Sporosarcina pasteurii: one gene and its partner. The protein of the gene in region 2 interacts with the protein of the main gene of each other region in a pairwise test. Links are inferred from orthologs where the notes say so. Each region holds a gene or a part of one and is shown on either strand. Other genes may lie near its edges. The genes, in order: ndk and AB1H92_RS01760.

The links.
Region 1: the proteins of AB1H92_RS01760 (region 2) and ndk interact in binary tests that used the Escherichia coli proteins (3 or more experiments, as listed by UniProt). The link is inferred for Sporosarcina pasteurii from one-to-one orthologs.

What each region holds. Positions count from the first base shown.
Region 1 is NZ_CP160452.1:1,859,447-1,862,201, forward strand. What follows is about bases 1-2,703. They hold ndk (nucleoside-diphosphate kinase), read right to left. Parts: upstream 1,724-2,703; coding sequence 1,277-1,723; downstream 1-1,276. Other genes in these bases: aroC (chorismate synthase), read right to left, coding at 1-40; AB1H92_RS08660 (protein-glutamate O-methyltransferase CheR), read right to left, coding at 213-983; AB1H92_RS08670 (polyprenyl synthetase family protein), read right to left, coding at 1,819-2,703. In the rest of the region: more of AB1H92_RS08670, read right to left, coding at 2,704-2,755. UniProt on the Escherichia coli protein: Major role in the synthesis of nucleoside triphosphates other than ATP. The ATP gamma phosphate is transferred to the NDP beta phosphate via a ping-pong mechanism, using a phosphorylated active-site intermediate.
Region 2 is NZ_CP160452.1:368,198-377,933, reverse strand. What follows is about bases 416-3,271. They hold AB1H92_RS01760 (uracil-DNA glycosylase), read right to left. Parts: upstream 2,259-3,271; coding sequence 1,572-2,258; downstream 416-1,571. Other genes in these bases: AB1H92_RS01750 (hypothetical protein), read left to right, coding at 3,143-3,271; AB1H92_RS01755 (DUF4230 domain-containing protein), read right to left, coding at 2,265-3,026; AB1H92_RS01765 (YwdI family protein), read right to left, coding at 1,085-1,354; AB1H92_RS01770 (DUF423 domain-containing protein), read right to left, coding at 671-1,045; AB1H92_RS01775 (spore coat protein GerQ), read left to right, coding at 416-558. In the rest of the region: AB1H92_RS01780 (cell wall hydrolase), read left to right, coding at 1-90; more of AB1H92_RS01775, read left to right, coding at 172-415; more of AB1H92_RS01750, read left to right, coding at 3,272-3,406; thiD (bifunctional hydroxymethylpyrimidine kinase/phosphomethylpyrimidine kinase), read left to right, coding at 3,514-4,344; AB1H92_RS01740 (YojF family protein), read left to right, coding at 4,487-4,837; bacillithiol biosynthesis deacetylase BshB2, read left to right, coding at 4,850-5,533; AB1H92_RS01730 (YjiH family protein), read left to right, coding at 5,835-7,187; AB1H92_RS01725 (L-threonine 3-dehydrogenase), read right to left, coding at 7,650-8,600; AB1H92_RS01720 (glycine C-acetyltransferase), read right to left, coding at 9,201-9,736. UniProt on the Escherichia coli protein: Excises uracil residues from the DNA which can arise as a result of misincorporation of dUMP residues by DNA polymerase or due to deamination of cytosine.

The DNA of each region.
Region 1 (2,755 bases), 1.5 Mb from region 2 along the record:
ATTGAGGTCCGTGTGATTCTCCTGCTGTAAAAAATCTCATTCCCATTCCCTCACTTTCTTGTATATCGCGCGTCCGTGATTTGCTCGTTTTATGCCTATCTCAATTTAGGCAACGCACTGCGCTTTTTTAATTCCTATTTCATAGCACTATACCAAATTGTTTGAGTTTCGACTATACTTATCTTTGAAAATATTCAAAAACAATATGTAAATTATAGTTTTTTATAAAAAAATGTTTCGATTGATTCAAATCCGTATTTCGCTGGATTAAAAATTTGTTCAGTACTTCCAACAAATAAAACGCCACCAGGCTTTAACGCTTTGGCAAAGTTCATGTAAATTTCTTCCTTTGCCCCTTCGGTAAAATAAATCATGACGTTTCGGCAAACGATTAAGTCATACCCAGTGTCATACCGATCCTTTAATAAATTATGTTTTTTAAAAGTGACGGTTCTTTTTATCTCGTCTTTTACTTGATAATGATTGCCTTCATTGACAAAATAATTGCTGACAACATTACGCGGAACATCTTTTAAAGCACGCTCCGGATAAAGCGCAATCTCCGCACGATCCAAAACACCTTCATCTAAATCTGTCGCAAAGATAGAAATGTCTCGAAGGGGTATATGTGAGGAGAGAACCATCGCTAACGAATAGGGCTCTTCCCCAGTCGAACAAGCCGCACTCCAAATTTTCAGTCTTTTCGTTTTAGTAAGCAGTCGGGGGAAAATCTTTTGATCAAGTGTATCCCAACGTTCCTTGTTTCGATAAAACTCTGAGACATTAATCGTCATTCTATCTAAAAATTCATCTAATATCGCGCGATCATTATGTATGGCATCATAAAAAGTAGCAAAATCCTTATACCCTTTTCTTTCATATAACGAAGTTAGCCTTCTTTTCATTTGCGCTTCTTTATAAAGTGATAAATCAATCCCTGTTTTACGCTTAATATTTCCAATAAATGTTTGATAATCCGGCATGATGCTCCCTTCTTTCTGTGAAAGAATAAAAGAAAACCCGGCGTTTGCCGAGCAATTTTTAATATGTTCATGAAGATGTTTAAAATCGTAAAAAGAGTCATCATGAGACGGAACTTCTACTTGCATCACATCATATAGGCCCTTTGACACATTCCAATTATCGCCAACGTTCCAGTATGAATTTATTAAAAAAGACTTCGAAATAGCGTTAGTTGCAACGTTACACTAAAAGTCTTCGTTAATTATAAGAAAAACAGCCGTGCGGAAACCGCTTGGCTGCTTTATTCAATGAATTAGATAATCCAAGTAGACATTGTTTTGTCGTATGATACAAGTTCTTCTTCTTTGAAGAAAAGACCAATTTCACGAACTGCAGATTCTGGTGAGTCAGAACCGTGGATGATATTTTTCCCTACAGTTACTGCGTAGTCACCGCGAATTGTTCCTGGAGCTGATTCTGTTGGATTTGTTGCACCAACGAGTAGACGTGCTGTTGAAATAACATTTTCACCTTCCCAAACCATTGCAAAAACTGGTCCAGATGTGATGAAATCAACTAGTTCGCCGAAAAATGGACGTTCTTTATGTTCTCCGTAATGTTGTTGTGCTAGTTCTTCTGTAACTTGCATTAGTTTCGCACCAACAAGTTGGAAACCTTTGTTTTCAAAACGGCTTACAATGTCGCCAATCAAGTTGCGCTGAACGCCGTCTGGTTTTACCATTAAAAATGTTCTTTCCATTTAAAAACACTCCTCTAATTATGTGTACATTGACAGGGTGAAATCCCCTTGTAAATCGTATCATCGGTTTATACTTCTTTCAAGCATTTAGGTTATTAATAATTACGCTTACCAATAAATTCAGCGATTTGAATAAAAGATTTCTTCGCTTTACCTTCTGGGAGTGCACGAATTTCATGTTTCGCTTTTTGTAAATATAAGTCACTCACCGCGGCAGCTTTTTCTATTGCCCCGGAACTGCGGACATACGCTAACATATCTTCTCTCGCTTGTTCAGTTAAGTTGCCACTGAAAGCTTGCTCCATATAGGGTTGAAATGCTGGATCATCTTTCAGATAAAATATTGGCAACGTTAAATGACCATTTAGTAAATCACTTCCAGCTGGCTTGCCAAGCTCTTCATCTGTCGAAGTGAGATCGAGAATATCATCAGTTATTTGAAACGACATCCCCGCGTAGTAACCAAATCGACTTAGCTTGTTTACTACAGCTGGTTCTGCGCCCGATACGAGAGCACCTAGCTCACAACTCGATGATAATAGTAAAGCAGTTTTACGCTTTATCCGGCGAAGATAATCGCGAACCGTTTGATTGACAACACGTTGATGTTCTATTTGTATAATTTCACCTTCACAAATCTCCAACATCGTTTTCGCAAGTAATTGGTGAACTGCAGCATTTTTAATATCCGCAATTGAAACAAGTGCTTGTGCAAATATATAGTCACCCGTGTACATCGCAATCCGGTTGTTCCATTTCGCTTTAACTGTTGGATGCCCTCTTCTCATATCTGAATTATCGATGACATCATCATGAACGAGGGAAGCCATATGAACAAGCTCAAGGGATACCGCAACCTTTGCAACTCGCTCTAAAGAGAATTGTCCGAATTCAGAAGCAAGCAAGACAAAAATAGGTCGGATTCGTTTTCCTCCTGCGCGTAATAGGTGAAGTGAAGCTTGCCGAATAATCGGGGAAGCCGAATCAACGGAACATTCAAGTTCCTTTTCTATGTAATTAAGATCTTTACGA
Region 2 (9,736 bases):
CCTGCCCAGTGGTACGGTCAGTGGAATACAGGCCGTTATAAGTCACATTGTTTTTTCGCGCCTCTCGTGAGTGTATGTCCTACGGTTTAATAGTTCTTCAAGTGCCTTCTCCGTCTTTACGAAGCGAATGGCATTATAAAAAACGTAATTGATAAGTGAAAGGATGAAAACATGGTCCAATATTACTGGAATCCAAATTTCCAACAACCTAATTTTTTCAATCAAAATCCACAACAAATGGTGCCACCGCCTGTCACAATACCAACCGGTAGGCCAACTGGATTGCCACAAGGTGAACAATCTTACATTGAAAACATTTTACGGCTAAACATCGGAAAGCCAGGCACTTTTCATTTCTCTTTCGCACACACACTTGAACAAACGTTGAACGTAAGAAATGTTGATGGTGTAGTGAAGGCAGCCGGGCGGGATCACGTCATCATTACAGAGACGTCTAGTGGGCACGATTTCCTTTTCCCGATGATTTACTTTGATTACGCTGAATTCTATGAAGAGATGGAATATTTCCCACAAACAATTGGAGAAAGAGAAATTTAAGTAGCCTCGTATAAACAAAAAGTACCCCTAATCGTTAACGATAACGATTGAGGGGTACTTTTTAGCGTGTAAGGTATGTAATTGCCGCTTTTAAGCGTTTTGCAGTTATATTTTACCCTTTTACCGCAGCAATAATTAACAAAATCCAACCGGCAATAAATAACACACCGCCAATTGGGGTAATGGCACCAAGCACGCCAACTCCTGACAAACTTAACGCATATAAACTTCCCGAGAAGATAATAATGCCCGCAAGCAGTAAATAACCTGCCCAATTTAGTTGTGGACTTGCTCCCCAAATAGAACTACTCGCTAAAATCCCAATCGCTAATAATCCAAGCGCATGAAACATTTGATATTGTACTGCCGTTTCCCAAATCTCCAAATATCTCTCTGACAATTTGTCCTTTAATCCGTGCGCACCGAATGCCCCGAGCATAACAGCAATGGCTGCATTGACCGCACCAGCGACAATAAAAAATGGCATCATAAAACCTACTTTCATATCATTGCTTTTATTTTCCCACTAAAAATCGAACAGTGAACTTCCATTTGCACCGTCTTCTTCAAGCGGCGCAGCCTCAAGCGAATTTAATGATTGCACTGGCTGCGCTTGTGGCGTTGCAATTTGGTTTGTGGCCATTTCATCATGAATTTCGTTTTTTCCGCCAAGTGCCACTTCAGTTAATGAACGAATTGCAGCAAGTGCTTCACGCATATCATTCGGATTATCTGCATGTTTTGCTTTCATTAATTGACGTTCCATCTCCTCGAATACACGATTATAGGAAATCATTTTTTTACATTCCCTTTCTTTCGCCTAAATTTTAAACAGTTCATTCCAGACGATCTTTTCACAACATTCGATGGCAATTCTCGCGTTTTAAAACCATACGCTTTACAACCGCGAGGATTTTGACGATCCCATGTGACGAAAAAAGATTCACATTGAAAACAATTGACCATCTTCTAACACCTCGTTTTCTCACACTCTACCACGACTCGTTCGAGAATTACAGAACATCACTTGTCTGACACCAGTTAATCGGCTTCTCACCCCAAGCTGTTAGCAGCTGATTTGTTTTTGAATACGGTTGACTCCCAAAAAATCCCCTGTGTGCACTTAAAGGGCTCGGATGAACCGACTCCACAACGGCATGTTTAGATAGGTTGATTAATTTCTTCTTCTCCCCAGCCGGTCTCCCCCATAAAATAAAAACTACTGGCTTTTCTCTTGCTGATAAATGTCGAATTACTGCGTCCGTAAACTGTTCCCATCCTTGTCTTCGGTGAGAATGCGCCTCTCCTTTACGAACGGTCAAGACTGTGTTTAACATCAGCACACCTTGTTTCGCCCAACCAGTTAGCGTTCCTGTTGTCGGTAATTCACACTTCATATCTGAAGCCAATTCTTTAAACATATTGCGTAAACTTGGCGGAATCCGAACGTCTGCGTTAACGGAAAAACTCAATCCGTGCGCTTGCCCTGGACCATGGTAGGGATCTTGTCCGAGTATGACAACTTTCACTTGATTAAAAGGCGTTAATTTAAAAGCAGTCCATATGTTGTCCATCGGTGGATACACAGTTTTTTCAGCATACTCTTTCTTTAAAAACTGTCTTAACAATTGATAATAAGGCTGTTCAAATTCAGCTTGAAGTAACGCGTCCCAATCATTGTTAAATATATTCCTTTGCACGTTGTATCACTCCTTAAATTGGATTGTCACATCGTACCCTGCCAAAGAAAACATTTCCTTTAGCGTCTTCTCAGCATTCCGTTCGGCCATTTGAAGCACACCTTGTCCAGTCGTTTCTTCTATAATTAGCCGCTTCGCTTCCTCGGCAAGTTCATAAGCTTCTTTAATATTGGCCTTCTCTCTAAATAACCCTTCATAAGAAAAAACCTCAACTTCATCAAAATAAATCTCCGCCCCACCTAAAAACTTAGCTCGTGGCAAGGTTAACGTTGCCGTTTTCTCTTTTTCATCAATAACAATATCCTTTTTGCTTAACTGACCTAAATGAACACCTGCTTTAACTGAACCAGGTATGACGACGAGCAATTGGCGTTTCGTGCCCGGCAAATTCAGCCCGATACTTTGACCAAAGACCGCATTATCCTGTCTTTCAATAATCACTTTCGTATAAGCCTCGGCAGTGGCCAGCTCATTTAAATTTTGAACCCTTTCCAGAAAGGCTCCTTTTTCTTCCGTAAAAGTACTGCCATTCTTTATAAAATAAAACGCTGCAATTGGCAACGTAATGACCATTAACAAAACGAGTACAGCAACAAGAAGAGCAGACTTTTTCCATGATGATAAAAAAAGCTTGCCGACACGCCAAAAGTTTGAAGGACGTTTCGGACGTTCCTTAGTTTCTTCCACAGTGACAGCTGTTTCTTCTTCGCTTGCTTTCAACTCTTTTAATAAACGTTCAATCTCGTCAATTTTTTCTTTATCTCGCATAATTCGACCTCCCTTACAGATAAAACAACTCTTTCCTATTTCTACAGTATAGCAAATTGATAGTTCCAACAACAAGAGAGTCATGATAAGATTGGGTTTAGGAGGGATGTCCGGCTATGAATATGCAAATGCGAGAAAAACTTAGAAACCTAACAACTGCTGCGAAAAATAGCGAACAAATCCCTGAACCCTCCAAAAAGTTCGGGATGTTCATTTTCTATCTATCTGCTGCCATTGGTGTCCTCGCAATTTTCGTCTTTGCGATCGCTTTATTCATTTACGGTCATCCAATCGGTGCATTTATCACCATTGCGATTGCACTATCTGTTACATATATGTTATACAAAATCCAATCTGCGGATGAACTCCCTTTAGATTGAATTGACCTACTATTCCATCTATACAGAACATGTTTTTCTAACTTATGATATCTTAGAAGTAGGTTGTATGATAAATTGAAGCCAAATTAAACAAAGGAGTTTTCTTCATGACATTAAAGAAAATCTTAACAATTGCTGGTTCAGACACATCAGGCGGCGCAGGCATTCAAGCTGACCTGAAAACTTTCCAAGAACATGGCACGTACGGCATGACTGCGTTAACAGTTGTTGTTACGATGGATCCGGCAACTTGGAGCCACAGTGTTTATTCACTTCCGATAGACGTCTTAAAATCTCAAATTAAAACAGCTGTTTCAACTGGCATCGACGCGATTAAAACAGGCATGTTGAGCACTGAAGAAGTAATTGCAACGGCGGGTAATGCCATCCGAGAATCAGAACTTTCAACGGTCGTGATTGACCCAGTGATGGTTTGTAAAGGGGAAGATGAAGTCCTCAATCCAGGAACGGTTGATGCGATGATCGAGCACCTCTTACCTCGTGCACTTGTTGTAACCCCTAATTTATTCGAAGCGGGTCAACTGGCAGGTACAGGAACGCCGAAATCTTTGGATGAAATGAAAGAAGCTGCGAAGAAAATTCACGCACATGGTGCCAAAAATGTATTCATTAAAGGCGGCAAAGGGTTAAAATCTGATACTGCTGCTGATTTATTATATGATGGACAGGCTTTCACGCTATATGAAGCAGAAAAAAGCGAAAACCATTATAACCACGGCGCAGGCTGCACAGTTGCAGCTGCAATTACAGCAAACCTTGCAAATGGCCTTGATGTCAAAGATGCTGTCGGCGAAGCCAAGAAATTCGTCACAGCAGCGATTGCCAACGGTTGGCAACTGAATGATTTCGTTGGCCCCGTCTACCACGGCGCAAAAAATAAATTCGGTGCCCCTGAAGTTACGTTGACTGAAGTTTAATGTAAAGCGTCTAGAACGGTTGGAGAAATCTTCAACCGTTTTTTTGCATATACTAATTCATCCATTCAAGCAGACGAATCGCAAAACCAAGCCCACATGGATATACTAAAGTATAATTGCTATTCTATTAGGAGGATTTTGCATGGACATTGTAAAAACGGAACATGTACAGGAAGTTATTTCATCCTTTGCAAATAAAGACGTATACATCCATTTGGAAACGACAAATGGTTCATACGCTAGTCATTTTAAAGAAGGATTTTTAAACGCAGGCGCGTTTATTCGTAACGTTGTCGTCAATTTTGAACTTGGTAAAATTGTGGGCGAATCCCCTCACCGTGTTGGCTTAAAGCTGCCGTCGGGTTGGGTGTATGCACAAGGCATTACACACTACCAAGTTGACGACTTAGGACGACTCTTATTAGCAGGTCTTGACGCGGATGGGAAACTTTCTGTTGCCTTGCACATTAGTGAAACACCTTTTACATATTAAGGAGGAAAAGACATGATTGAAAAAGAACGCCACGTGCTCATCATCCTGCCTCACCCAGACGATGAAGCGTTCGGCATTTCCGGTTCTATTGCAGCCTATCGTAAAATGGGTGTTCCTGTGACGTATGCATGTCTCACATTAGGAGAGATGGGCCGTAATCTAGGAAATCCACAGTTTGCCACCCGCGAAACGTTACCGGAAATTCGTAAAACCGAGCTACTCAAAGCTTGTGAAGCAATGGGACTAGACGACTTACGTATGATGGGACTTCGCGATAAAACACTTGAATTCGAAGATGACGAAGACATGGTTAAACTTGTTGAATCGTTAATTGAGGAGACAAACCCTTCCCTTGTCATTTCATTTTATCCCGGATTCTCTGTTCATCCAGATCACGAAGCAACTGCTCGCGCTGTCGTTCGTGCGATTCGACGAATGAAAGAAGAAGAAAGACCAAAGCTTTATGCGGTCGCCTTCGCAAATAATACGAAAGAAATTCTTGGCACGCCAGACATCATTCATGACGTAGAAGAAACGGTGGACCAGAAATTAGCCGCATTAAAAGCCCACATTTCTCAAACCGTTTGGATGATGAAAGAAACTGAAGCGAAACTTGCACAAAACGATCCTGAAATGATTAAATGGTTACGTTATGAGCGTTTCTATTCCTATAAATGGCATGCAGACTTTGAATAACTAACCGAAATGACTTATACGTTAGACCGTCCTATCGACTGTTTTTTTACAATCGATAGGACTTTTTTATTTTATCGTATGACATAAATACCCGTCATGAACCCGTATAGCCTGGCATATAACTATTATTATAGTCAGAACAGAGGAGCTTTCTATTCATTCATTATTCATCTTGGATATTATTCATTCATTTTCTCACTGTAAATTTGATTGAAAGATGTAAATCCTTGTTTACAAAGACATTAAAATAAGTTAATATGTATAAATATACATCCAGTTCATCATTTAGGAGAGAGAAAAATTGAAAAAACATAGTCTATCAACTTGGTTATCGTTTATCATCCCCTCTTTAATCGGGGTTATCTTATTTATGGTTCCTTTAAAGCTCACAGGCGATTGGAAAGTACCTATTGCAACGCTAGCAGACATCTTATCCAGTTTTGTCGCTCCAATCATGCCATGGACAGCAACAATTGCGTTAATCATTGCTGCGATTGGTTCTATCCTGTTTTTATTTATCAATACAGATGGAAAAGAGACAAATTTCTGGGTGAACTTATTCAACGTTTCCCTGTTTTGGGTAATTACACGTGTTATTGGCGCCATTTTCGCTATACTGGTTGTCCTTCAAATTGGACCAGAAGCAATTTGGAATGAAAATACAGGAGGTCTCCTACTTAGCGAAGACGGTCTTGTTACATTCCTCTTTACGATCTTCTTATTTGCAGGTTTATTATTACCACTTCTATTAAACTTTGGATTACTTGAGTTTTTTGGAACGATGATGGTAAAAGTCATGCGTCCGCTGTTCAAACTGCCAGGTCGTTCTGCGATCGACGCGTTAACTTCTTGGATTGGCGACGGAACAATTGGGGTTTTATTAACAAGTAAACAATATGAAGAAGGTCATTACACGAAAAAAGAAGCCGCTATTATTGGAACAACATTTTCAGTAGTTTCTATCACATTTTCTATTGTAATTATTGAAGAAGTAGGGCTCGGATCCTATTTCCTACCTTTCTACGGAACAGTCATTTTTACCGGGCTAATTCTAGCATTCATCATGCCAAGAATTTACCCACTTGGAAATAAAGAAGATGAATACATCGATGGACGCCCTTTTACTGGCGATGAAGAAAAGCTTCCTGAAGGGTATAGTTCAATTTCACACGGATTAGAAAATGCTTTGACGAAAGCAGAAGCAAACCGTTCATTCACTCGAACGGTTTCAGAAGGATTTAAAAACGTACTTGATATGTGGCTAGGGGTTATTCCAGTCGTTATGGCTTTTGGTACCATCGCACTTGTGTTAGCTGAATATACTTCCGTATTTACGTTTTTAGGTAAACCTTTTGAGCCGATTCTTGCGGTGTTGAATATTCCACAAGCTGCAGATGCAGCACAACTGATGGTTGTTGGATTTACGGATATGTTCCTCCCTGCGATTTTGGCAAATGGACTGATTACGTCTGAATTAACACTATTCGTTGTCGCAACTATTTCAGTTACCCAATTAATATTCATGGCTGAAGTCGGTGGACTCCTATTAGGCTCTAAAATCCCGGTGAATTTCCTTGATTTAGTGATCATTTTCCTATTACGTACACTAATCGCTTTACCGATTGTTGCCGGTATTGCCCATTTATTATTCTAAATTCAATTGACTCGACCTTATTTTTATACGGTCGAGTTTTTTGTTTTTAATTAAGGTATAAATCATTAAGTACTAACGAATAATCTAATATGACAATTAATTAAAACAAGTACTCAAAAATCCTAATACTGCCTTCACGACACACATTATTCACAGTTTACTAAAATAACACACGCGAATATTCTTATTGTGTGCACAATGAGATAATTTGATGTATACTATGTATAGATTCGTTAAGCGATGGAATAGATGAATCACGAAAGTAAACATATTAATAAATCTCACGTAACCCGAGTACTAGCAATCACCATGATTGTTACTACGATATTATATATAATCATTCGCTCACTACTCCCCCTTATGATGTAAATGACGCGAATAAAAAAGACTGAATCACTAGGATTCAGTCTTTTTATTAATTTAAAGCAAAATCTTACCGCATTGCGTTGAGTGTCGGTGCGTTTATTTGCCCAATTTTACTTTTAATTTTTCTAACATATCGACCGTCATCTTATCGAGGTCATATTTTGCTTTAAATCCCCATTCTTCAATAGCTGCCGATGGGTCGATGGCGTCTGGCCAACTATCTGCAATCGCTTGGCGAACTGGATCGACTTCATAAGCGATTTCAAAAGTCGGAATTTCTTTCTGAATAGCAGCTGCAATTTGGCTCGGTTCGAAACTCATTGCTGTAACGTTAAATGCGTTTCGATGCTTCAGTTTAGCAGGATCTGCTTCCAATAAATCGACGATTGCTTGTAAAGCATCTGGCATATACATCATATCCATGTAGGTACCTTCCGCAATATAAGAAGTATACTTTCCTTCTTCAAGCGCTTTATAATAAATATCTACAGCATAATCTGTCGTTCCGCCACCTGGTTTCGCAACATTTGAAATCAGCCCTGGGAAACGAACCCCACGCGTATCCAAACCAAATCTTTCGTAGTAATAATCACAGAGTAACTCACCAGATACTTTATTCACGCCGTACATTGTCGTTGGACGCTGTAAGGTATCTTGAGGTGTATTCTTTTTCGGCGTAGATGGACCAAATGCGCCAATTGAGCTAGGCGTGAAAAATTGTAAATTTAATTCGCGGGAGACTTCTAAAGCATTCAAGAGTCCACCCATATTTAAATTCCACGCAAATACTGGGTTTTTCTCGGCGGTCGCAGATAATAGTGCCGCCATATGCATCATTGTATCAGCACCGAAGTCCTGCGCTATTTTATGCATGCCCTTCGCATCCGTTACGTCTAAAATTTCAAAAGGACCTGATTCCGTTACATTTGATGCTACATGTCGAATATCCGTCGCTAAAACATTGTCAGCACCGTATTCAGAACGCAATTTCATTATTAACTCCGAACCAATTTGCCCAAGTGCACCTGTCACCATTATTTTCTTCATTGTACGACTCCTCACTTCACGGTCATTTGTCTATTTGGAGAGAACATTACTTTTTCAAGATTAACATAATCCTTCATTAACAACCTTCACTTATTATAAAATGTTCGTTCTAAAAACACAATTAGAACTTCCTCACCAAATTAATATCTATAATTGTCTATGAATCAATGTGATAATCCCTTTCCTACGATGCCGAAGTGGGTTACTTTTAATATTATTATCGTCCTCTATCTTATCTATACGGCTGGATGATCTGCCCCTATTATCTATAGAACAAAATTAGGTATCCACACCGATTGATTTAAAAAACAACGCGCAACAAACGACCTTTGGATATGCTTATGCTCTCGGTCACGGAAATGACCAGGATATTGACATTGCATTATAAAATTATGTATGTATTTGCCGATATTCGTGCGATTGTGTTGAGTACTTTAGCATGGGCGTTGCATTCTTCTCTGATAACGTTGAGTACTTTCCCATATGTGTTAATTACGGTAGTAACAGCCATCAAACTTTACCAACAAAAAAGCAGATGGAGAGAATCAATCATTCTCCATCTGCTTTATTTAAAGAGCAAATTGAATCGCCCTTTTTTATTTACTTAAGGATCCCTAGTTCTTTCCCTACTTTTTCATAAATCGCTAATGCTTCATCTAGCATTTCTTTCGTATGCGCAGCAGTTGGCATATTTCGTACGCGCCCAGTTCCTCTTGGGACGGTTGGGAATACGATTGCCTTTGCATAAACGCCTTCTTCCATGAGACGTTTTGAGAATTTCTGTGCCAACTTTTCTTCACCAATGATACATGGTGTAATTGGTGTTTCTGATTGACCAATATCAAAGCCTAGTTTTTTCAGACCTGCTTTTAAGTAGTCGCCGTTTTCCCAAAGTTTGTCATGGAGTTCTGTAGAATCCATAATCTTTTGGAGCGCACCTTGCGTAGCTGCAACGTCCGCTGGTGTTACTGCCGTTGAGAATAGGAATGGACGAGAACGTACTTTCAACCAGTCAATTAGGTTTTGTTTACCAGCTACATAGCCGCCAACAACCCCAACTGCTTTTGAAAGTGTCCCCATTTGCATATCGATTTCTTTTTCAAGCCCAAAATGCTTTACAGTTCCCTTTCCTTTCC